2 regions of the Pseudarthrobacter siccitolerans genome follow, and region 1 is predicted to be linked to the other one. Evidence: predicted binding sites of a transcription regulator. Region 1 holds the regulator's gene; the other holds the start of a gene.
What was found. Region 1 encodes LexA, which represses DNA repair genes until DNA is damaged. Its sites were predicted from a motif close to TCGAACANNTGTTCGA; they were not measured.
Positions count from the first base shown of each region.

Region 1 (10,991 bases):
GTACGCTTGACAGCATGAATGAAACCCTTGCCGAGTCAACCGGGCACGCCTTCCGCACGCTGGGCGGGCTCCGCTTCTCCAAGGGCCACGGCACCGGCAACGATTTTGTCCTGGTGGCCGATCCGGAGGGCGAACACACCATAGCGGCTGAGCAGGTGGCCGCCCTGTGCGACCGCCACCGCGGCATCGGCGGCGACGGCCTGATCCGGGCGGTCCCGTCCCGATTCCTGCCCGAAGGCCGGGAGCTGCTGACCGGCACCCCTGATGCCGAATGGTTCATGGACTACCGCAACGGCGACGGATCACTGTCCGAGATGTGCGGCAACGGCGTCCGCGTCTTCGTGCACTTCCTCCGCACGGAGGGCCTGATCGACCTGCCCGACGGCGGTGCACTCACCATCGGCACCCGCGCCGGCACCAAAACAGTGGTGCGCACAGGCGAGGATTACGCCGTCGATATGGGACCGTGGGAGTTCATCTTCCCCGGCGAGGCCACCGCCAAGGCCATGGACTCGCTGGTGACTGCTGACGGACTGGAAGTTCCCCGTCCCGCGTTATCCGTCAGCATGGGCAACCCCCACACCGTGGTTGCCCTCGCGGAACTCTCGGAACTGGCAGGGACCAGGCTGTACACCGCGCCCGAGGTGGACCCGGTGCCCGCCAACGGCACCAATGTGGAGTTTGTGGTTCCGTCCGACCCGCTGGTGCACGACGGCGTCGGTTCCGTCACCATGCGAGTCCACGAACGCGGCGTGGGGGAGACCCAGTCCTGCGGCACAGGCGCATGCGCCGCCGCCGTCGCCATCCGGCACTGGGCAGGAGCGGAAGCTCCGGACACCTGGCGGGTCAACGTTCCCGGAGGTGTAGTAGGCGTGAAGTTTTTCGCCGGCCCCGGTGGCCATGAACACGTGGAGCTCAGCGGGCCCGCCGTTATTGTGGCAACAGGGACGCTTTCCTGACCTTCAAAATCCGGAACGACTTGGATGTTGATTCCCGGGTTACGGCAAAGGAATCATCCAGTTCGGCCGCCAGCCAGCGCTGCAGGGAGTCCGAGCCCAGGTTTTTTTGCACCACGAGCCATGCCGTTCCACCCGGTGCCAGGCGGGGCAGCCACAGCTTCAGCAGGGAATGCAGTTCGTCCTTGCCGATCCGGATGGGCGGGTTGGACCAGATGGTGTCGAAACGCACGCCCGGATCTACAGCATCGGGCGCGCTGGCCACCACGTTAGTCAGTCCCAGCGCTGTCGCATTCTCATTGGTCAGGGTGATGCAGCGTTCGTTGACGTCCACCGCGTAGACCTTTGAATGCGGCGCCCGCAGGGCCATGGTCAGCGCAATGGGGCCCCAGCCGCAGCCGATGTCCAGCAGGTTGCCGGTGGGCGAAGGGGCGGGGACCTCGGCGAGGAGCACCGCCGTTCCCTTGTCGATGCCGTCCGGGCTGAAGATCCCGCTTGAAGTCTGCAGCCGCCGCGTTTCCCCTGCCAGTTCCACCGTGAGCGGCTTGCGGGTAAACGGGCCGGCGGGGGATGAACTGAAATAGTGTGCGGACTCCATAACTGGCCAGAGTAGTTCCCCTTGCAGCGTAATGGGAAACCGCCGCGGGGGACGGTCTGTTAGGGTAGAACCCATGTTCCTGATCTTCGAGTAGCCGGCACGGGCCACGCCCGTCCCGAAGAAACTGTCCCACAGCGATGCAGGCATTTACGCCTTCCGCACATGTGCACCGGACCACGCATAGGCGTTCGCTCCGGCCGCCGGACAATACTCGAAAGTCAGCCTCCTGCTGTCCCTTTCGGCGATTCTCCGGCCTCTTCCGCTTCGCCACCTCGCGTGAGGTGGCAACCACCCGCCGGACCGCTTGCTGCCCGGCGGGACAATCCAGGAGAACTACATGACCGCAGGCCGTCAGCCCAGCGCGAATACTTCCCCAATCACCACCAATCGGCACTATTCTGGAAATGCCGAACCTTCTAAGGAGACCATGACCAGCCAGCCCAACACCGGATCCGATCCAGCCGCCCAGGACATGAGTCCTGAGGAAATACAGGCTGTCATCGACCGGATTCTCTCCAAGGACGTACCGGCCAAAACCGTCAGCACGCCAAGCACAACGCAACGCGGCGACGGAAAAGGGGTACTGGGGAAAGCCCAGGCAATCTCCCGCCTGGATGAAGAACATTCAACGTACGACGGCGACCAGCAGGACCTCGAGGAACGCCGCGCCCTGCGGCGCACGGCCGGGCTGTCCACCGAACTCGAAGACGTCACCGAAGTCGAATACCGGCAGCTGCGCCTGGAACGGGTGGTCCTTGCAGGCATTTGGTCTGAAGGAACCCTGGCGGACGCGGAAAACTCGCTGCGCGAACTCGCCGCCCTCGCCGAAACCGCCGGTTCAGAGGTCCTGGACGGACTGGTCCAGCGCCGTGACAAGCCGGACCCCGGAACGTTCCTGGGCTCCGGCAAGGCGCTGGAGCTGAAGGACATCGTGATGTCCACCGGCGCCGATACCGTGGTGGTGGACGCCGAGCTGGCTCCGTCCCAGCGCCGTGGCCTTGAGGACATCGTCAAGGTCAAGGTGATCGACCGGACCGGACTGATCCTCGACATTTTCGCGCAGCACGCCAAGAGCCGGGAAGGCAAGGCCCAGGTGGAGCTGGCGCAGCTCGAATACCTGCTGCCGCGCCTCCGCGGCTGGGGCGAGTCGATGTCCCGCCAGGCCGGTGGCCAAGTGGGCGGCGCTGCGGCCGGTATGGGTTCACGTGGTCCCGGTGAAACCAAGATCGAACTGGACCGCCGGAGGATCCGCACGCGCATGGCCAAGCTGCGGCGGGAGATCGCCGCGATGAAGCCCGCCCGCGAAACCAAACGCGCCAACCGCCGTCGTAATGAGGTGCCCTCGGTGGCCATCGCCGGGTACACCAACGCCGGCAAGTCCTCATTGCTGAACCGGCTGACGGACGCCGGCGTGCTGGTGGAGAACGCACTGTTCGCCACGCTGGATCCCACGGTCCGGAAGGCAGAAACTGCTGACGGCCTCGGCTACACGCTGGCGGATACCGTCGGTTTTGTCCGCTCGCTGCCCACGCAGCTGGTGGAGGCCTTCCGCTCCACGCTCGAAGAGGTGGCGGACTCCGATCTGATCCTCCACGTGGTGGACGTTTCACACCCGGACCCCGAAGGCCAGATCGCTGCTGTCCGCAAGGTCTTCAGCGAAGTGGACGCCCGCAAGGTTCCGGAGATCATCGTCCTGAACAAGGCTGACGCCGCCGATCCTTTTGTGGTGGAACGGCTGAAGCAGCGCGAACCGCGGAACGTCGTGGTCTCGGCACGTACCGGGGAAGGCATCCCCGAACTGCTGCAGGCCATCAGTGAGGCCATCCCGCGTCCGTCCGTCAAGCTCGAGCTGCTCATTCCCTACGACCGTGGGGACCTGGTCAGCAAGCTGCACGAATCGGATGCCGAGATCATCAGCGTTGACCATGATGAAGCCGGTACCCGGGCAGTTGTCAAAGTCCGGGAAGGCCTCGCGGCTGAACTGGAATCATTCGTCACCCATGACTGACCTCGTGGCTGACGAAGCCACAGGAACGGCCGGCGAGCAGTTCGTCATCGAACTGCTCGACCGGGCCGTTGCAGGCATGGGCGGGCAGAGCCGGGACGGCCAGCACGAGATGGCCAGGCACGTGGCGCGGGCCATCGAAACCGGGGACCACCTGCTCGTCCAGGCCGGCACGGGTACCGGAAAGTCGTTGGCGTATCTCATACCCCTGATAGCCCATGCCCTGGAGAGCAACAAGCCGGCCCTGGTGTCCACCGCGACCCTCGCCCTGCAGACCCAGATTGTGGGGAGGGACCTTCCCCGGCTCCTGAAAAACATCACTCCCGCCCTGGACCGGCCCGTCAAAGTGGCGCTGGTCAAGGGCCGGTCCAACTATGTGTGCCTGCATAAACTCGAAGGTGGTTTTCCCTCCGAGGAACCCGCCGAGGGCCAGCTGTTTTCCCTGGGGGAAGACACCAGCGTGCCGCACTTTGCCGCGGCCGTAGGCGGTCCTGCCTCCCAGCTCGGCAAGGAAGTGGTCCGCCTCCGGGAATGGGCGGAGAAGACCACCACCGGGGACCGGGACGAGCTCCTGCCCGGCGTCACGGACCGCGCCTGGCGGCAGGTCTCCGTCACGTCAATGGAATGCCTGGGGGCGCAAAAGTGCCCCATGGCGGCAGAATGCTTCAGCGAGCTGGCCCGCCAGAACGCCGACGAAGCCGATGTTGTGGTCACCAACCATGCCATGCTCGCCGTCAGTGCTTTCGAAGGTTTGGCCGTGCTGCCCGAGTATGACGTGGTGGTGGTTGATGAGGCCCACGAGCTCCAGGACCGGGTGACCGGGGCTGTTTCCGGGCAGCTCTCGGTGGCCATGGTCCATGCCGCTGCCGCAGGTGCCCGCAAGCACACAGCCATCACCGTGGATGCGCTCAACGCCGCTGCCGCCAACCTCGAGCTGGCCCTGGCGGGAGTCCCCAACGGACTGCTGCCCAACGGCCTGAACGATGAGCAGCTCGACTGCGTGGACCAGCTTCGCGAGGCCTGCCGGGCGGCCCTGTCCGATTCCAAGGGGGACAGCAGTACAACTGCCGACGGCGGACGGCAGCTCGCCCGTTCCCGGCTGATGGTCATCCTGGAACTGTGCGAACGGCTCCTCGCGGCCCGCGAAAACAGGGAAGTGGTGTGGTTCTCCCGCACCAGCTCCTTTGACCCGCAGCAGGGATACTCCCAGCCGGACGAGACCGCGCCCGCGCTAATCAACGTTGCCCCGCTGTCCGTGGCGGGACGGCTGCGGGAGGGCCTGTTCGCCGGGCATACGGTGGTGCTGACCTCGGCAACCCTGGCCATCGGTTCCGCGTTCGAGCCCGCCGCCGGAGGCCTGGGCCTCGTCGGCGAGGGCGCGCCCAGCTGGACCGGCGTCGATGTGGGATCGCCCTTCGACTACCCCAAGCAGGGCATCCTCTACGTGGCCGGGCACCTGCCCAAGCCCGGCCGTGGAGCGTCCCCGGAATCCCTGGCCGAACTGGAAGCCCTGATCCGGGCATCCAGCGGCGGTGCGCTGTGCCTGTTTTCGTCCCGCCGGGCGGCTGAGGAAGCGGCCGATGCGCTGCGGCCAAAGCTGGGAATGACCATCCTCTGCCAGGGCGACTCCACCATGACGGCCCTGGTGAAGCAGTTTGCGGACGAACCCGATACCTGCCTGTTCGGCACCATGTCCCTATGGCAGGGGGTGGATGTTCCCGGCGGGTCCTGCCGGCTGGTGGTCATTGACCGGATTCCGTTCCCGCGGCCGGACGATCCACTGATGACGGCCCGCTCCCGCGCCGTGGCGCAGGCCGGCGGTAACGGCTTTATGTCCGTTTCAGCCACCCATGCTGCCATCCGCCTGGCCCAGGGAGCCGGACGGCTGATCCGCTCGACGGGCGACAAGGGCGTGGTGGCCGTACTGGACTCCCGGCTCGCCACCGAACGCTATGCAGGCTTCCTTCGCGGCGCGCTGCCGCCCTTCTGGCCCACGACGGACCGGAAGACGGCCATCGCGGCGCTTGAGCGGTTGGCGCAGGAGAACTCCTGACGCTGCCGGGAGTGCCTTCGCGCTGCCGGCGGCCTTCAGGTTCGCGCAACACCTTCGCGTTGCGGGTGAACGCCTGACGCTTTCTAGAGCGAGCGGAGCACCGACACAACCTTGCCCATGATGGTGGCGTGGTCGCCCAGGATGGGTTCGTACTGGGTGTTCTGCGGCAGCAGCCAGGTGTGGCCGTCCCGCTGACGGAAGGTCTTGACGGTGGCTTCGTCGTCCAGCAGCGCCGCGACGATATCCCCGTTGGCGGCGTCCGCCTGGCGGCGTACCACCACCCAGTCGCCGTCGCAGATCGCTGCGTCCACCATCGAATCGCCGGCCACCCTGAGCATAAACAGTTCCCCCTGGCCCACGAGCTGGCGGGGCAGCGGCAGGACATCCTCCACCACCTGGTCGGCCAGGATGGGACCACCGGCGGCGATGCGGCCCACGAGGGGAACCATCGCAGTGTCCATGGCGGTGGGAAGTTGGGTCACCGTGCTGCCGCTGCCCGGCAGCAGGACAGAAGGCTCGGTTGCCGGCTTGGTTGAACCACCATCCAACGTCAGAGGCATCAGCACCTCCATGGCGCGGGGCCGTTTCGGGTCGCGGCGAAGGTAGCCGAGCTTTTCCAGCTGCGACAGCTGGTGCGTAACGCTGGACAAGCTCGCCAGGCCCACGGTGTCACCGATTTCCCGCATGGACGGCGGGTAGCCGTTGTCATTGACCGAGCGCTGGATAGTTTCAAGGATTTTCTTTTGCCGCGGCGTCAGGCCCTTGGCGGTCTTCTTCGGTTGGGAGGTTGCCCTGCCCCCGGCGGCTGCTGCTGCCATATTCGCCAATGCCTTTCAGTTTGCCCTTGCCGTTTGGCCCGGACCTGGAGTTGCCGCCGTAATTGTCAGACCCTGCTGATCAACTTCAGAGGTGGTTGTTCTTGTCTTCCAAGCTAGGCCAGCCACATTGCATTTTCAAACATTTGTTCTAGCGAGTCTCGACATTATTCGTTGATAAGTGCTAAAACAGAGAAAGCAAAGTTCGAACATCTGTTCTACTCGGCTTCAAGCCATTCGAAAACCAGGACCACGTCCCGGGGACATCGACGGCCACCGGGCGAACATCGGGCAGCACGGTCAGGTCCAGGAGGGCTCAGTTCATGTCAGCTACATCTGCTTCACAGGGTTCACGTCCGCAGCTTCTTTCAGTGCATCAACTCATGGCGCAGCCGGCGCGCCCGGCCCCCCTGCCGCCGCTGCGCCTGACCCGGCGCGGAAAGATCGTCCTGATCGGCATCCCCCTGGTCCTGCTGGCGGCGTTGCTGCTCTCCCTCGCCGGCTTCTTCAACTCGCCGGCAAAGGCCTCAGACTCCGCGGCGGACCTTTCCCTTACCCCCACGGTTACTGTCACCGTACAGCCGGGCCAGTCACTGTGGGCCATAGCCGGTACCGTCGACCCGGAGCGTGATGCCCGTGACGTTGTGGCAGACATCGTCCAGCTCAACAACCTGACTGCCGGCGTGGTCCATCCCGGGCAACAGCTCTACGTACCCACGCCCTAGCGCCAGGCACTGTCGCAGCGGAGCTGCACGCTGAGCGCGAACAGCGCACCGTCACATTTTCCGGTCTCCCGCACGGGCACTAAACTGTTCAGGTGAATGACCAGCTAGAGCGCCTGAACCGGCTTCCCCTCCGCAACAACCTTCGTGGCCTTACCCCGTACGGCGCGCCCCAGCTGGATGTCCCCATCCTCCTCAACGTCAACGAGAACACCCATGGTGTGCCCGCGGATGTCCGCGCCGCCATCAGTGCGGCAGTGACGGAGGCCGCTGCAGGGCTCAACCGGTATCCTGACCGCGAATTTACCGAGCTGCGCACGGCCCTCGCGGAGTATCTGGGGCACGGGCTCGATGCATCGAACGTGTGGGCGGCCAACGGCTCCAACGAGGTACTCCAGCAGATCCTCCAGGCTTTCGGCGGCCCCGGCCGCAGCGCGCTGGGCTTTCCCCCCACGTACTCCATGTACCCGCTGCTGGCCAGCGGCACGGACACCGAATACATTGTTGGCGAACGGGCTGACGGTTACGGCCTCACTGCTGAATCTGCCGCCCTGCAGGTCAAGGAACTCCAGCCCAATATCGTTTTCCTCTGCTCCCCGAACAACCCCACGGGTACCGGCCTTGGACTTGACGTGGTGGAGGCCGTATACGAGGCCGGCGAAGCCAGCCAGACGATCGTCATCGTGGATGAGGCGTACCACGAGTTCGCCCATGACGGCACGCCCAGCGCCCTTTCCCTCCTGCCAGGGCGGGAGCGGCTGATTGTCTCGCGCACCATGAGCAAGGCATTTGCCCTGGCCGGGGCGCGCCTCGGCTACATGGCCGCAGCGCCAGAGGTCACCGATGCGCTGCGGCTGGTACGGCTCCCGTACCACCTGTCCGCCATCACCCAGGCCACCGCCCTGGCTGCCCTTCAGCACCGCGAGGCGCTGATGGCGGACGTTGAAGACATCAAGAAACAGCGCGACCGGATTGTGGCGGAGCTGACCAGGATGGGCCTGAAGCCCGCCGCCTCGGACTCCAACTACGTATTCTTCGGCGGGCTGGAGAACCCACACCAGGTCTGGCAGGAGCTGCTCGACGCGGGCGTGCTGATCCGGGACGTCGGAATTCCTGGCCACCTTCGCGTCACCGCAGGCACTGAGACGGAAACCACAGCCTTCCTCACGTCCCTGGAAAGCATCCTTGCCGGCCAGGCCAGGCTTCCGGCCTAGACTGGAAGTACCGGCGCTGGACGCCTGAACCACTCCTTCTTCCCAAAGGACACTTGACCATGAGTTCCACCGGATCCAATGCGGCCAGGACCGCGCGCATGGAGCGTGCCACCAGCGAGTCCTCCGTGCTCGTGGAGATCAACCTTGACGGTACCGGCATCTCGGACATCGACACGTCGGTGCCCTTCTACGACCACATGCTCACCGCGCTGTGCAAGCACTCGCTCATTGACCTGACGGTGAAGGCGACCGGAGACACCCACATCGACGTCCACCACACGGTGGAGGATGTTGCCATCACGTTCGGAGAGGTGCTGCGAACGGCCCTGGGGAACAAGGCCGGAATCCGCCGCTTCGGTGAAGCCACCGTGCCACTGGACGAGGCACTGGCGCACGCCGTGGTCGACGTCTCCGGCCGCCCGTACCTCGTGCACGGCGGGGAACCTGCAGGCCAGGAGTACCACCTGATCGGCGGCCACTTCACCGGCTCGCTGACCCGCCACGTCTTTGAAGCGATCACCCTGCACGCGGGGATCTGCCTGCACATGAACGTCATCGCGGGAAGGGATCCGCACCACATCGTCGAGGCCCAGTTCAAGGCGTTCGCCCGTGCCCTGCGCGCAGCTGTTGAGTCCGATCCCCGCGTCGAAGGCATTCCCTCCACCAAGGGTGCGCTGTGAGCGGCCAGGTCCTTCGGGACGGCGCCATCATCGATCCCTCTGCTTCACAGAAGCTGCCGTCACCCGAGGGGAAACCCACGGTCACGGTCCTCGACTACGGTTCCGGGAACGTCCGCTCGGCAGTCCGTGCGCTGGAGCGCGCTGGCGCCGAGGTGATCCTCAGCTCCAAGCCCGAGGATGTCCTGAACGCCGACGGCCTGGTGGTCCCCGGCGTGGGCGCTTTTGAAACAGTTATGCGCGAACTCAAAGCAGTGGACGGCATCCGCCTCATCGGCCGGCGCGTCGCCGGCGGCCGCCCCGTCCTGGCCATCTGCGTAGGCCTTCAGGTGCTGTTCGAAGCAGGCGTGGAGCACGGTACCGAGGCTGAAGGCATCGGCGAATGGCCCGGCAAGGTGGAACTCCTGCCCGCGGAGGTTGTTCCGCACATGGGCTGGAACACCGTCAAGGTACCGGAAGGCTCAAAGCTTTTTGCCGGCGTCGAAAACGAACGGTTCTACTTCGTGCACTCCTACGGTGTGCAGGAATGGAACTTCGACGTCATCCAGCCACGGATGGCCGCGCCCCTGGTCACCTGGTCCGAGCACGGCGCTCCATTCATCGCTGCCGTGGAAAACGGCCCGCTCTGCGCAACCCAGTTCCACCCGGAAAAGTCCGGCGACGCCGGTGCGCAGCTCCTGCGCAACTGGGTGGAAGCCCTCCGCCGGCCCGCCCCGGCCGGCGGCGACGCCTAAATGTGGTCTGTCCTCCTGATGGGCCTCGCCGGCCTGCTCATCGGCGGCGGTATTTCCTTCCGTCAGCAGCGCAAACCGCTCTGGACCCAGGTTTCCTTCTACGTCCTGGCGGGCATGGCACTGCTGGCCGCCTACCTGCTGACGCTGCCGGCCAACTAGCCGCACCCTACCCATCCGTTCCCCCCAACTTTCGAGGATATTGATGAACACCGCTACCGACCTGCCGGTTCTTGAACTGCTGCCCGCCGTCGACGTCGTCAACGGCCAGGCCGTCCGGCTGGTCCAAGGCGAAGCGGGCAGCGAAACAAGCTATGGAACCCCGCTGGAAGCGGCCCTGAACTGGCAGCAGCAGGGTGCGGAATGGGTCCACCTGGTTGACCTGGACGCCGCCTTCGGCCGCGGTTCGAATGCCGAGCTGCTGCGGGAGGTAGTGGGCCGGCTGGACATCAAGGTTGAACTCTCCGGCGGCCTTCGCGACGACGAAACCCTCGAAGCAGCGCTGGACTTGGGCGTGGCCCGGGTGAACCTGGGGACGGCAGCGCTGGAAAACCCGGAATGGACCCGCCGGGCCATTGAACGCTTCGGTGACAAAATCGCCGTCGGCCTGGATGTCCGCGGAACCACCCTGGCAGGCCGCGGCTGGACCAAGGAAGGCGGGGACCTCTGGGACGTCCTGGGCAGGCTCGAGGAGGCCGGGTGCTCGCGCTACGTGGTCACCGACGTGACCAAGGACGGGACCCTGCAGGGGCCCAACGTGGAACTGCTCCGCCAAATGGTCGACAAAACCGGCAAGCCCGTGGTGGCCTCGGGTGGCATTTCGAGCCTTGATGACCTCAAGGTGCTCCGCTCCCTGGTGCCGCTGGGAGTTGAAGGCGCCATCGTGGGTAAGGCCCTGTACGCCGGTGCCTTTACGCTGCCCGAGGCCCTCGACGTCGCCGGCCGCCGCTAGGCAGCCAGGCCAAAAAGGCAGCACCATGGCCAGCACCGAACCCGGATCCGGCACTCCCCAACGCCACCTCCCCGGCCATATCGCAGCAGCACTGGCCGGCGCAGGTGGTGCCACCGACTCTGCCGGCCAGCCCTGGGCAGGGCGCAGCCTGGCGGGGGAGCACGCCAAGATCCATAACTTTGATAACGACGACGGACTGGCCGACCCCCGCTACCTCACCGCCGTCGCGGCCCTGCAGGCAGGGCACGGGGACGAAGCAGCCGTGGTT
Region 1 is NZ_JAUSXB010000001.1:4,385,543-4,396,533, forward strand. It holds gene dapF (diaminopimelate epimerase) at 15-959, shown strand; gene QFZ36_RS20350 (class I SAM-dependent methyltransferase) at 931-1,554, opposite strand; gene hflX (GTPase HflX) at 1,982-3,562, shown strand; gene QFZ36_RS20360 (ATP-dependent DNA helicase) at 3,555-5,612, shown strand; gene lexA (transcriptional repressor LexA) at 5,696-6,430, opposite strand; gene QFZ36_RS20370 (LysM peptidoglycan-binding domain-containing protein) at 6,811-7,152, shown strand; gene QFZ36_RS20375 (histidinol-phosphate transaminase) at 7,245-8,363, shown strand; gene hisB (imidazoleglycerol-phosphate dehydratase HisB) at 8,423-9,043, shown strand; gene hisH (imidazole glycerol phosphate synthase subunit HisH) at 9,040-9,774, shown strand; gene QFZ36_RS20390 (hypothetical protein) at 9,775-9,933, shown strand; gene priA (bifunctional 1-(5-phosphoribosyl)-5-((5-phosphoribosylamino)methylideneamino)imidazole-4-carboxamide isomerase/phosphoribosylanthranilate isomerase PriA) at 9,977-10,723, shown strand; gene QFZ36_RS20400 (SseB family protein) at 10,749-10,991, shown strand, end outside.

Region 2 (10,991 bases), 1.8 Mb from region 1:
CAGGACGTCGCGCCAGTGGCCCTTGAGCAGGTCTGCGACGGGGAGCTTGGAGATCTGGGCCGACTTCTGGGCTTCCTCGAAGGCCGGCGGTTCGTGCAGGGTGCGGCGGATGAAGAACGCCACCACAACAACGACTGCGCTGAGCCAGAACGGGATGCGCCAGCCGATGCCGTACTTGATCTCGTCCGGGAGGGCCAGGACGGGGATGAAGACGAGCGCGGCGAGGATCTGGCCGCCCTGGGTGCCGGTGAGGGTCCAGGAAGTGAAGAAGGAGCGGCGGTTGTCCGGGGCGTGTTCCAGCGTCATGGAGGAGGCGCCGGCCTGCTCTCCGGCGGCGGAGAGTCCCTGGCAAAGGCGGGCCAGCACCAGCAGGGCGGGAGCCCACCAGCCGACGGTGTTGAAGTCCGGGAGGCAGCCGATGATGAAGGTTGAGGCACCCATCAGGAGAAGGGTGAACATGAGGACCTTCCGCCGGCCCACCCTGTCGCCGAAGTGGCCCAGAATGACGGCGCCGATCGGACGGGCGACGTAGGCGAACCCGAAGGTGGCGAAGGACATGATGGCCGCGTTCGCGTCAGCATCGGGGAAGAAGACCTTGGGGAAGATGAGGGCGGCGGCGGAACCGAAGATGAAGAAGTCGTAGTATTCGACGGCGCTGCCCAGGAAGCTGGCGAGGGCTGCCTTCTTCGGCGTCCCGGCCGGGGCAGCGATGCCTGGCTCGGCGGACGGAAGTATCTGGCTCATGGAGTTCCTTAGATGTGACGACTTTGTCGCGGATGGATCGGGGGAGCTTCAGCCGGCACGGCCTGGGTGTTGGCTTTGGTCGGCACGGCTGCAGTGGCGGGAGGACCCGGACAGTAGCCACATGGTGGGAGCTACTTGTGCAATACAGCAATGATGACTGTGAGTGGAGTCACCTGTCAAGAAAATAATCACCATCTAGAAATAGCTCCCACCATGTGGCAACATGGACGGCATGAGTGTGAATCAAGCCACAGCGGACAATGGCGTTTCTGCTGACCCCAAGATGGACTCCAAGGCTGCGAAGGCGGACCGCACGGACATGGTGGGCAAGGCCCTGGGCCTGCTCGTCCTCCTGGGCGACGAGCCCCGCGGCGCCAGTGCCGCGGAGATCTCGCGCAGGGCGGAGCTGCCCTTCAGCACCACCTACCGCCTCCTGGGTTCGCTGACCCGGGACGGCTTCGTCGACTACGAGCCCGACGGTCGCCGCTACCACCTGGGGCTGCGGATCTTCCAGCTGGGCCAGCGCGTCTCCAACCATCACGGTTTCGCCGGCGCCGCCCTGCCCGTGCTGCGCCGCGTCACCGAGCAGACCGGTGAGGCCACCATCCTTAGCGTCCGCGACGGCCACCACCACCTCACCGTCAACAAGGTGGACGGGCCCCGCACTTTCCGGGTGACCAGCGACCCCGGGCACCTGGGTGCGCTGCATACCACCTCGGTGGGCAAGGCGCTGGTGGCCTTCGCTGACGACGCCGAGCGCCAGCGCCTGGTGGAGGAGCTGGAGCTGGAGCCGCTGACGGAGTATTCCATCACGGACCGGGACGCCTTCCGGGCGGAAATCGAGCAGGTCCGCAGCCGCGGCTACGCCTTGATGGATGAGGAGAACGAACTCGGCATGCGCGCTGTTGCCGTGCCCGTCTTCAACTCCCAGGGCCACGCTTTCGCCTCACTGGCCACCGCCGTCCCCGTCTTCCGCCTTAGCGTCGAGGCGCTGGCTGCCCATGTGCCGCTGCTGCAGGAAGCTGCCGCCGAACTCTCGGCCAGGCTTCCACTGCGTTAGCCGAACGGGCTGAAGTTCGGCGGCTGTGGGAGGCCGCTTTCGGGCTCCTGTTCGTATCTAGAACAAGAGTGCAAGATGTGAACAAGTGTTGTACTGTAATCCCTATCACCGGTCCCGTTGCGTATGCCAAGGCTGCGCCGCCCGGCTGGTGCCGTATCAAAGGAGCTGCACGGATGAGCAATCGAACTGAGTCCTACCTGGTGGGACTGGTCGGCGATGGCGTAATGCCGTCACTCACCCCGCCCATGCACGAACGCGAAGGGGACGTGCAGGGCCTGCGCTACCTTTACCGCCCCATTGACCTCCTGGAGCTGGGCCTTCCCGGCGAGTCCGTCGGCCAGCTGCTTCACAGCGCCCGCAGCCTGGGCTTCAACGGCTTGAACATCACGCACCCCTGCAAGCAGCTGGTGCTGCAGCACCTTGACGAGGTCTCCCCGGATGCCCTCCGGCTCGGCGCCGTCAACACCGTGGTGATTGAGGATGGGCGTTTCATCGGCCACAACACCGACTTCTCCGGTTTCGCCGCGGCTTTGGCATCCGGCCTTCCGGGCGCGAGGCTGGACCGTGTGGTGCAGTTGGGTGCCGGCGGGGCAGGCTCCGCCGTCGCCTACGCCCTGCTCACAGCCGGCGTGAAGACGCTGGACCTGGTGGACATGGACCCCGCCCGTGCCGCCGCGCGCGCAGAGGAGCTGGCCGGCTTCTTCCCGGACAGCACCGTCACGGCACGGACGACGGGGGAACTGCCCCAACTGATGCCCCTCGCCGACGGCCTGGTCCACTGCACCCCGGTGGGCATGGCCGCACACCCCGGCGTTCCGCTGGACCTTGAGCTGCTGGAACCGCGCCACTGGGTGGCGGACATCGTCTACCGCCCCATCGACACCGAACTGGTCCGGGGCGCCCGCGCCAAGGGATGCGAGGTGCTGGACGGCGGCCGGATGGCAGTAGGCCAGGCAGCTGACGCCTTCCGCATCTTCACCGGCCTTGAACCCGACCCGGACCGCATGCGCAACCACTTCCTGGAGCTTGTGGCCGCCGAAGAGGTGGCCGCCTGATGCGCACCGGAATCGCCACGGTCTGCCTGTCCGGCACGCTGAAGGAAAAGATGCAGGCCTGCGCCATCGCGGGCTTCGACGGCATCGAGATTTTTGAGCAGGACCTGGTCACGTCACCCCTCGGCCCCGAGGATGTGCGCAAAATGGCCGCCGACCTCGGCCTGGGACTGGACCTCTACCAGCCCTTCCGGGATTTCGACGGCGTCACCCCGGATCTGCTGAAGGCCAACCTCCGGCGCGCCGAAGCGAAGTTCAAGCTCATGTCCCGCCTGGGCATGGACACCATCCTGGTCTGCTCGAACGTGGCCACGGCCACCATCGACGATGATGACCTCCGCGCGTCGCAGCTCACCGAACTCGCGGAGTTGGCCGGGGATCATGGTGTCAAGGTCGCTTACGAGGCCCTCGCCTGGGGCAAGTACGTCAACGACTACGAGCACGCCTACCGCCTGGTGGAGATGGTGGACCATCCCAACTTCGGCACCTGCCTGGACTCCTTCCACATCCTTTCCCGCGACTGGGACACGGCGCCGATCGAGAAGATCAACGCCGAAAAGATCTTCTTCGTCCAGGTAGCGGACGCTCCCAAGCTCTCGATGGATGTGCTGTCCTGGAGCCGGCACTACCGCGTCTTCCCCGGCGAAGGCCAGTTTGAGCTCGCCAAGTTCATGGGCCACGTGGTCCGTGCCGGCTACACCGGCCCGGTTTCCCTGGAAGTCTTCAACGACGTGTTCCGCCAGTCCGACGTCGAGCGCACCGCCGTGGACGCCATGCGATCGCTGATCTGGCTTGAGGAACAGAGTGCCAAATGGCTTGCCGGGAACGCCTCGGAAGGTGCCGCAGGCGCCGCCGCCCGCCGTCGTTATCCCATGGAACTGGCCACGCTGCCGAAGGTGAGCGAACCGGCAGGCTTCAACTTCGCAGAGGTCAAGGCGGACGATACCGCCCGGCTTGAAAAGCTGCTGGGCCAGCTTGGCTTTACCTTCGAAGGCCGCCACCGCACCAAGGACGTCCAGCTCTGGACCATGGGCCAGGCGCGCGTGATCATCAACGAACAGGCGGCCACCCACGCGGAGCCGGCCATCGCCGCTTTGGGGTTCGACGTCGATTCCCCCGTGATTGCCTCTGCCCGGGCCCAGCAGCTGAAAGCGCCCGTGGTGGCCCGCAAGGTCCAGGCTGACGAGGAAGTGTTCCAGGGCATCTCCGCCCCGGACTCCACCGAGATCTTCCTGTGCCAGGGCAGCCCCGACGGCACCGCCGCCTGGACGCACGAATTCGGCGAGGGGCTGGAACACCCGCGGCAGTCACAGAATGCTGTCATCGATCACGTGAACCTTGCCCAGCCGTGGCAGCACTTCGACGAAGCCGTCCTCTTCTACACCAGCGCCCTGGCACTGGAACCGCAGCCCTTCGCGGAGGTGCCGAGCCCCAGCGGCCTGGTGCGCTCGCAGGTCATGCAGACGTCCGACGGCGCCGTGCGGCTCGTTCTGAACCTCGCCCCGGTACAGCAGGCACCGGCCCAGCACGCCCGCAAGACCTACCAGGAACACATCGCGTTCGCCGTGGACGACCTTGTGTCCGCCGCCAGGTCCGCCCGCGACCGCGGCCTCGAGTTCCTGCAGATTCCGGCCAACTACTACGAGGACCTGGACGCCCGCTTCGACCTTGAACCGGGCCTGCTGGCCACCCTCCAGGAGCTCAACCTCCTGTATGACCGGGACGCCAGCGGGGAATTCCTCCATTTCTATACCGCCACCGTGGGCAGCGTGTTCTTCGAAATGGTGGAACGCCGCGGCAACTACGACGGCTACGGGGCGCCCAATGCTCCGGTGCGCCACGCAGTCCAGTACGACCTCGCCCGCCCCTGAACCTGTACACCACCTAAGAATCCAAAACCGAAAGGAGCCGGCTGTGCCTTCAGACCACACCGCACAAGCGCTCGAATCCGAGGAACTCGTGCCTCCCGCCGAGCCGCACGCCGCGCACGGGTCTTCCAGGAACGTGGAAACCCAGGCGGATCTCAGTGCAGAGATCAACTCGATCGGCGACGCCTATGTGCGGGCCCTCAAGGACGGCGCCCCGGCCGAGACCCAGCCGCGGCTGGACTACCCGCCCTACCGCAGCAGCATCCTGCGGCACCCCACCAAGAGCCTGCACCACGCGGACCCGGAGACCATCGAGCTGTACTCCCCGGCCTTCGGCCACCAGGACGTGCACGCCCTGGAATCGGACCTGACCATCCAGCACAACGGCGAGCCGCAGGGTGAGCGCATCATCGTGGCCGGCAAAGTCCTGGATGGCGACGGTCACCCGGTGGCAGGCCAGCTGGTGGAGATCTGGCAGGCCAATGCCTCCGGCCGCTACATCCACAAGCGCGACCAGCACCCCGCACCGATCGATCCCAACTTCACGGGCATCGGCCGCTGTATCACCGGCCCGGACGGCTCCTACCGGTTCACCACCATCAAGCCCGGCGCCTACCCCTGGAAGAACCACCTGAACGCCTGGCGCCCCGCGCACATCCACTTCTCGCTGTTCGGCAGCGAATTCACCCAGCGCATCATCACCCAGATGTACTTCCCCGGCGACCAGCTCTTCCCGCTGGACCCCATCTACCAGACCATCGTGGACCAGGACGCCCGCGACCGGCTGGTGGCCAACTACGACCACACCCTCACCGAACCCGAGTGGGCGCTGGGCTACAACTGGGACATCGTCCTGACCGGCCCCAAGCGGACGTGGACCGAAAATGAGGCGCTCGGCGCAGAAGGTGATGAGGAGTAGGAAAGATGAGCACCAAACTGGTACCCACCCCCGGTCAGACCGTCGGCCCGTTCTACGGCTACGCGCTGCCGTTCGAGAAGGACAACGAACTCCTCGCACCGGGTTCGCCCGGCTCCATCCGCCTGCAGGGCACCGTGTATGACGGCGCCGGGGAGACCGTTCCGGACGCCATCCTGGAAATCTGGCAGCCCGACGCCGAGGGCAACGTGGTCCAGAAAACCGGCTCGCTGGTCCGCGACGGCTACACGTTTACCGGCTGGGGCCGCGGCTCCGTTGGTTACAGCGGCGTGTACACCTTCACCACCGTCAACCCGGGCCCCACGAAGCCTGGGGCCGCGCCGTTCATCTCCGTGGCCGTCTTTGCCCGCGGCCTGACCAACCGGCTCTTCACCCGCATCTACCTCCCCGAAAACGAGGAGGCGCTGGCCAGCGACCCGCTGCTCGGCTCGCTCGACCCGGAGCGCCGCCAGACCCTCATCGCCCGGCGCGATCCCGACGGCGGCCTGACCTTTGATATCCGCCTTCAGGGTGAGGGCGAGACAGTCTTCCTGGACTTCCAGTGACTGACGCGGCCAGCCCGGCACGCGGGGCCGTGAGGGCCGACGGCGACGTCGGCCTGCTCAGCCCTGTCTCGGCATCGCCGCTGGTCGGGGTGCTGACGGGGGACCGGGCAGTGCTGGCGGCGATCCTCGCCGTGGAGTCCGGCTGGGCTGCCGTGCTGGAGAAGGCGGACCTGGCACCCGCCGGTGCGGCCGCCGTCGTCGCTTCCGCTGCTGAGGCGGGCCGCTACGATCCGGTGGACATCGCCCGCCGTGCCCAAGGCGGCGGCAACCCCGTGATCCCGCTGCTCGGCGACCTCCGCAAGCAGGTCGCGGTGCTGGACACCGGCAACGTCGGCGCCGGGAAAGCCGTGCACACCTCACTGACCAGCCAGGACGTCCTGGACACCGCCCTGATGCTGCTGGCCCGCAACACCGTGGAGGCGCTGCTGGCTGACCTGAAAGGCGCGACGACGGCGCTCGCCACCTTGGCGGAGCAGCATGCGGACACGCTGTGCGTGGGCAGGAGCCTGACCCAGCATTCGCTGCCGTTCACGTTTGGCCTCCGCGCCGCGCAGTGGTTCCAGGGCGTCGCCGCCGCAGGCCGAAACCTGGAGAACGTGGAGTTCCCGGTGCAGTTCGGCGGAGCCGCCGGGACCCTGGCTGCGGGCAGTGTCCTGACGTCCGGCTCGTCCGCCACGCCCTTCAGCCTGGCTGATGCGCTGGCGTCCCAGTTGGGCCTTTCTGCCGCTCCGGCGCCGTGGCACACCAACCGCCTGGCCATCACGTCGTTGGGGCATGCCTTGACGGCAGTCTTGGATTCCTTCGGCAAGATCGCGGCCGACGTCCTCTTCCTGAGCAGGCCGGAGGTGGGCGAACTGGCCGAGCCGCGGGCCGCCGGCCGGGGCGTCTCCTCCGCGATGCCGCAGAAGCAGAATCCGGTGCTGTCCGTGCTGGTCCGCAGCGCAGCGCTGCAGGCCCCGGGCCTGGCAGCCCAGCTGCACCTGGCTGCCGCGAACTTCAACGACGAGCGTCCGGACGGCGCCTGGCACACCGAATGGCCCGCGCTCCGGCAGCTCCTGGCCCTGGCACTGGGCGCCGCCGGGCCTCTCCGGGAGCTCGCGGAGGGCCTGCAGGTCTTCCCGGAAGCCATGCGCCGCAACCTGGACCTCGCCGGTCCACTGCTCCTGGCCGAGGGCGTGGGCGCCGCCGTGGCCCCGCTGCTGGAGGACAAGGATGGCCGCAACGGCAAGCAGCAGCTGCAGGCCGTGGTGGACCGGACCCTCCAGGCGCCGACTGCGGAGCAGGCCGCCACGTACCGCAAGCTGCTCCGCGAAGCCGTCCCGGCATCAGTCCTGCCGGACGTGCGGCTGGAGGAACTCCTTGATCCGGCCAGCTACCTCGGCGAGGCTGCGGAGATCTCCCGGCGGATCCTTGCCACGTACCCGGCTTTTGCCGCGAATTCATCTTCAGACACCGATGCGAATGGAGCTTCCCGTGGCTAAACCAGCCTTGAAGGCAGCGCTGCTGTCACCCCAGCGACCCCTGGGCGGCCACCCTCTGCTGGTGGTCGGCCCGTCCCTGGGCACCTCCTCGATCCTGTGGAACAGGGCTGCGTCCCTGCTGGGAAACGATTACGACGTGGTGGCCTGGGACCTGCCCGGCCACGGCGTCTCGCCCGCCGCAACCGAAACGTTCGACGTCGCCGCCTTGGCTGATTCGGTGGTGGACCTGATCGACTCCATCGCCCCCGGTGAAGCCTTCCACTACGCAGGGGTTTCGCTGGGAGGTGCCACCGGCCTGCAGCTGGGCATCAAACACGGGGAGAGGCTCAAGAGCCTCTCCGTCCAGAACAGCGGAGCCAAGATCGGCACCCCTGAGGGATGGCTGGAGCGCGCCGAAACGGTCCGCAGCCAGGGCACTCCGGTGATGATCCAGGGTTCGGCGCAGCGCTGGTTCGCTCCCGGATTCATGGACCGCGAGCCCGAGGTGAGCAGCCGGCTCCTGCACGCCCTGCGCGACGCCGACCGCTTCAGCTACGCCTTCTGCTGTGAAGCGCTGGCAGCCTTTGACGTCCGCGAGGAACTGGGCAGCATCCGTGTCCCCACCCAGCTCATCGCGGGCGCGCTGGACGAGGTTGCCCCGCCGTCATTCGCCGAGGCAGTGGCCGCCGGCATCACCGCCGGCGGCGGCACTGCCACCGCCGTCTCGCTCGAGGGAGTGGCGCACCTTGCTCCCGCTGAGGCGCCCGCGCACGTGGCGGAGCTGATGCGTGGCCTCATCTCGTGGGCCGAAACTCGGGAGGCAGGCGCATGAGTGGCACAGAACGTCAGGGAATTGAACGGCACGGCGTGGTTCAGCCCGGTGCAACCAGCCAGGAGATTTACGACGGCGGCATGACGGTCCGGCGCGAAGTCCTTGGTGACGCGCACGTGGACCGGGCGAATGCCAACAAGGACGAGTTCACCGAAGACTTTCAGGACATGATCACGCGGATCGCGTGGGGTGGCATCTGGACCCGGCCGGGACTGACCCGGCAGATGCGCTCCGCCGTCACCATCACCGCGATGGTGGCGCACGGGCACTGGGAAGAGCTGGCCATGCACATCCGCGCTGCCCTCACCAACGGCCTGAGCAGGGACGAGATCAAGGAAATCCTGCTCCAGACCGCCATCTACTGCGGCGTCCCGTCCGCAAACACCGCGTTCAAAACCGCCCAGCAGGTCTTTCGAGAAATGGACACAACCCCATGAACCAGGCTTTTGTGTACGACGCAGTGCGCACCCCGTTCGGCAAGTTTGGCTCAGGCCTCGCAGGAGTCCGTCCGGATGACCTCGCCGCGCACGTGATCAGGGAGTCAGTGAAGCGCGCTCCCGCGCTGGATCCTGCGCGGATTGATGAGGTGGTGTTCGGCAACGCCAACGGCGCCGGTGAGGAGAACCGCAACATCGCCCGGATGGGCACCCTGCTGGCGGGCCTGCCGGTGTCCATCCCGGGAACCACGGTCAACCGCCTGTGCGGGTCGTCGCTGGACGCTGCGATTATCGCCTCACGCCAGATCAACGCCGGTGACGCCGACCTGATGCTGGTGGGCGGTGCGGAGTCGATGTCCCGCGCCCCCTGGGTGCTGCCCAAGACGGAGAAGCCCTACCCGGCCGGTGACATGACCCTGGCCTCCACCACCCTGGGCTGGCGCCTGGTGAACAAGGCCATGCCCAAGGAATGGACCATCTCCCTGGGCGAGGCCACCGAGCGGCTCCGCGAGAAATACGGCGTCACCCGGGAGCAGCAGGACCAGTTTGCCGCTGATTCGCACAACCTCTCCGCCGCAGCGTGGGACGAAGGCTTCTACGACAACCTTGTGGCACCGGTCCCGGGCACGGACCTGGTCCGGGACGAAGGCATCCGCCCCGGCTCCACCGCCGAAAAGCTCGCGGCCCTGAAGACCGTGTTCCGCAACGAACCCGAAGGCGCCGAGGTGGGCGGCACCGTCACGGCGGGTAACGCGTCCCCGTTGTCCGACGGCGCCTCCGCGGCCTGGATCGGATCCGAGAGTGCCGCCGGGCTGCTGGGGCTGGAGCCGCTGGCCCGGATTGCCGGGCGCGGTGCGCACGGCAACGACCCGCAGTACTTCGGCTTCGCCCCGGTGGAGGCGGCGAACAAGGCCCTGGCGAAGGCGGGGATCGGCTGGGACCAGGTGGGCGCCGTCGAACTTAATGAAGCGTTCGCCGCGCAGTCCCTGGCGTGCATCAACGCCTGGGGCATCGACCCGGGAATTGTGAACCGGCATGGCGGGGCGATCGCGATGGGCCACCCGCTGGGTGCTTCCGGGACCCGGATCCTGGGCACCCTCGCCCGGTCCCTGCAGGCTTCCGGCCAGCGCTGGGGTGTCGCGGCGATCTGCATCGGCGTGGGGCAGGGCCTCGCCGTGGTGCTCGAAAACGTCACTTCAGGAAAGGCATAAGCGAAATGCTGAATTTTGTAGATTCGGTCCAGGAGGCCGTGGCCGGGATCAAGGACGGTTCCACGGTGATGATCGGCGGGTTCGGCAACGCCGGGCAGCCGTTCGAGCTGATCGACGCGCTGCTGGAGTGCGGCGCCACCGGCCTGACGGTGGTGAACAACAACGCCGGGCAGGGCGACCAGGGCCTGGCGCTGCTGATCAAGGAAGGCCGGGTGAAAAAGATGATCTGCTCCTTCCCGCGGCAGTCCGACTCCTGGCACTTTGATGCCAAGTACAAGGCCGGTGAGATCGAACTCGAACTCGTGCCGCAGGGCAACCTGGCCGAGCGGATCCGCGCCGCGGGGGCCGGGATCGGCGGGTTCTTCACGCCCACGGGGTACGGCACCATGCTCGCCGAGGGCAAGGAAACCCGCATCATCGACGGCCGCGGGCAGGTGTTCGAAACACCCATCCACGCCGACGTCGCCCTGATCAAGGCACTCAAAGCTGACGGGAAGGGCAACCTCGTCTACCGCAAGACGGCCCGGAACTTCGGGCCGATCATGGCCGCGGCCGCGAAGCAGACCGTCGTGCAGGTCTCGGAGATTGTCCCCACCGGCGGGCTGGACCCGGAAAACGTCGTGACGCCCGGGATCTACGTCAACAGCATTGTCCGCGTCCCGGCATCAGACCGCCGCGCCGCCGGCACTAGTGAGAAGGTGGCCTGAGATGACCACGGCAACATCCATCCAGACCTCCGCCGCACCCCTGGGCCGGGACGACCTCGCGCGGCTCGTCGCCAGGGACATCGCCCCGGGATCGTTTGTGAACCTCGGCATCGGCCAGCCCACCCTGGTGTCCAACTA
Region 2 is NZ_JAUSXB010000001.1:2,595,691-2,606,681, reverse strand. It holds gene QFZ36_RS12165 (MFS transporter) at 1-744, opposite strand, end outside; gene QFZ36_RS12160 (IclR family transcriptional regulator) at 977-1,804, shown strand; gene QFZ36_RS12155 (shikimate dehydrogenase) at 1,978-2,859, shown strand; gene QFZ36_RS12150 (bifunctional sugar phosphate isomerase/epimerase/4-hydroxyphenylpyruvate dioxygenase family protein) at 2,859-4,727, shown strand; gene pcaH (protocatechuate 3,4-dioxygenase subunit beta) at 4,771-5,643, shown strand; gene pcaG (protocatechuate 3,4-dioxygenase subunit alpha) at 5,649-6,206, shown strand; gene QFZ36_RS12135 (lyase family protein) at 6,203-7,687, shown strand; gene QFZ36_RS12130 (alpha/beta fold hydrolase) at 7,680-8,498, shown strand; gene pcaC (4-carboxymuconolactone decarboxylase) at 8,495-8,935, shown strand; gene QFZ36_RS12120 (thiolase family protein) at 8,932-10,146, shown strand; gene QFZ36_RS12115 (3-oxoacid CoA-transferase subunit A) at 10,152-10,853, shown strand; gene QFZ36_RS12110 (3-oxoacid CoA-transferase subunit B) at 10,855-10,991, shown strand, end outside.
Region 2: a site for LexA is predicted at 1,882-1,897, ahead of QFZ36_RS12155 (shikimate dehydrogenase). Genes of this name have one in related genera too.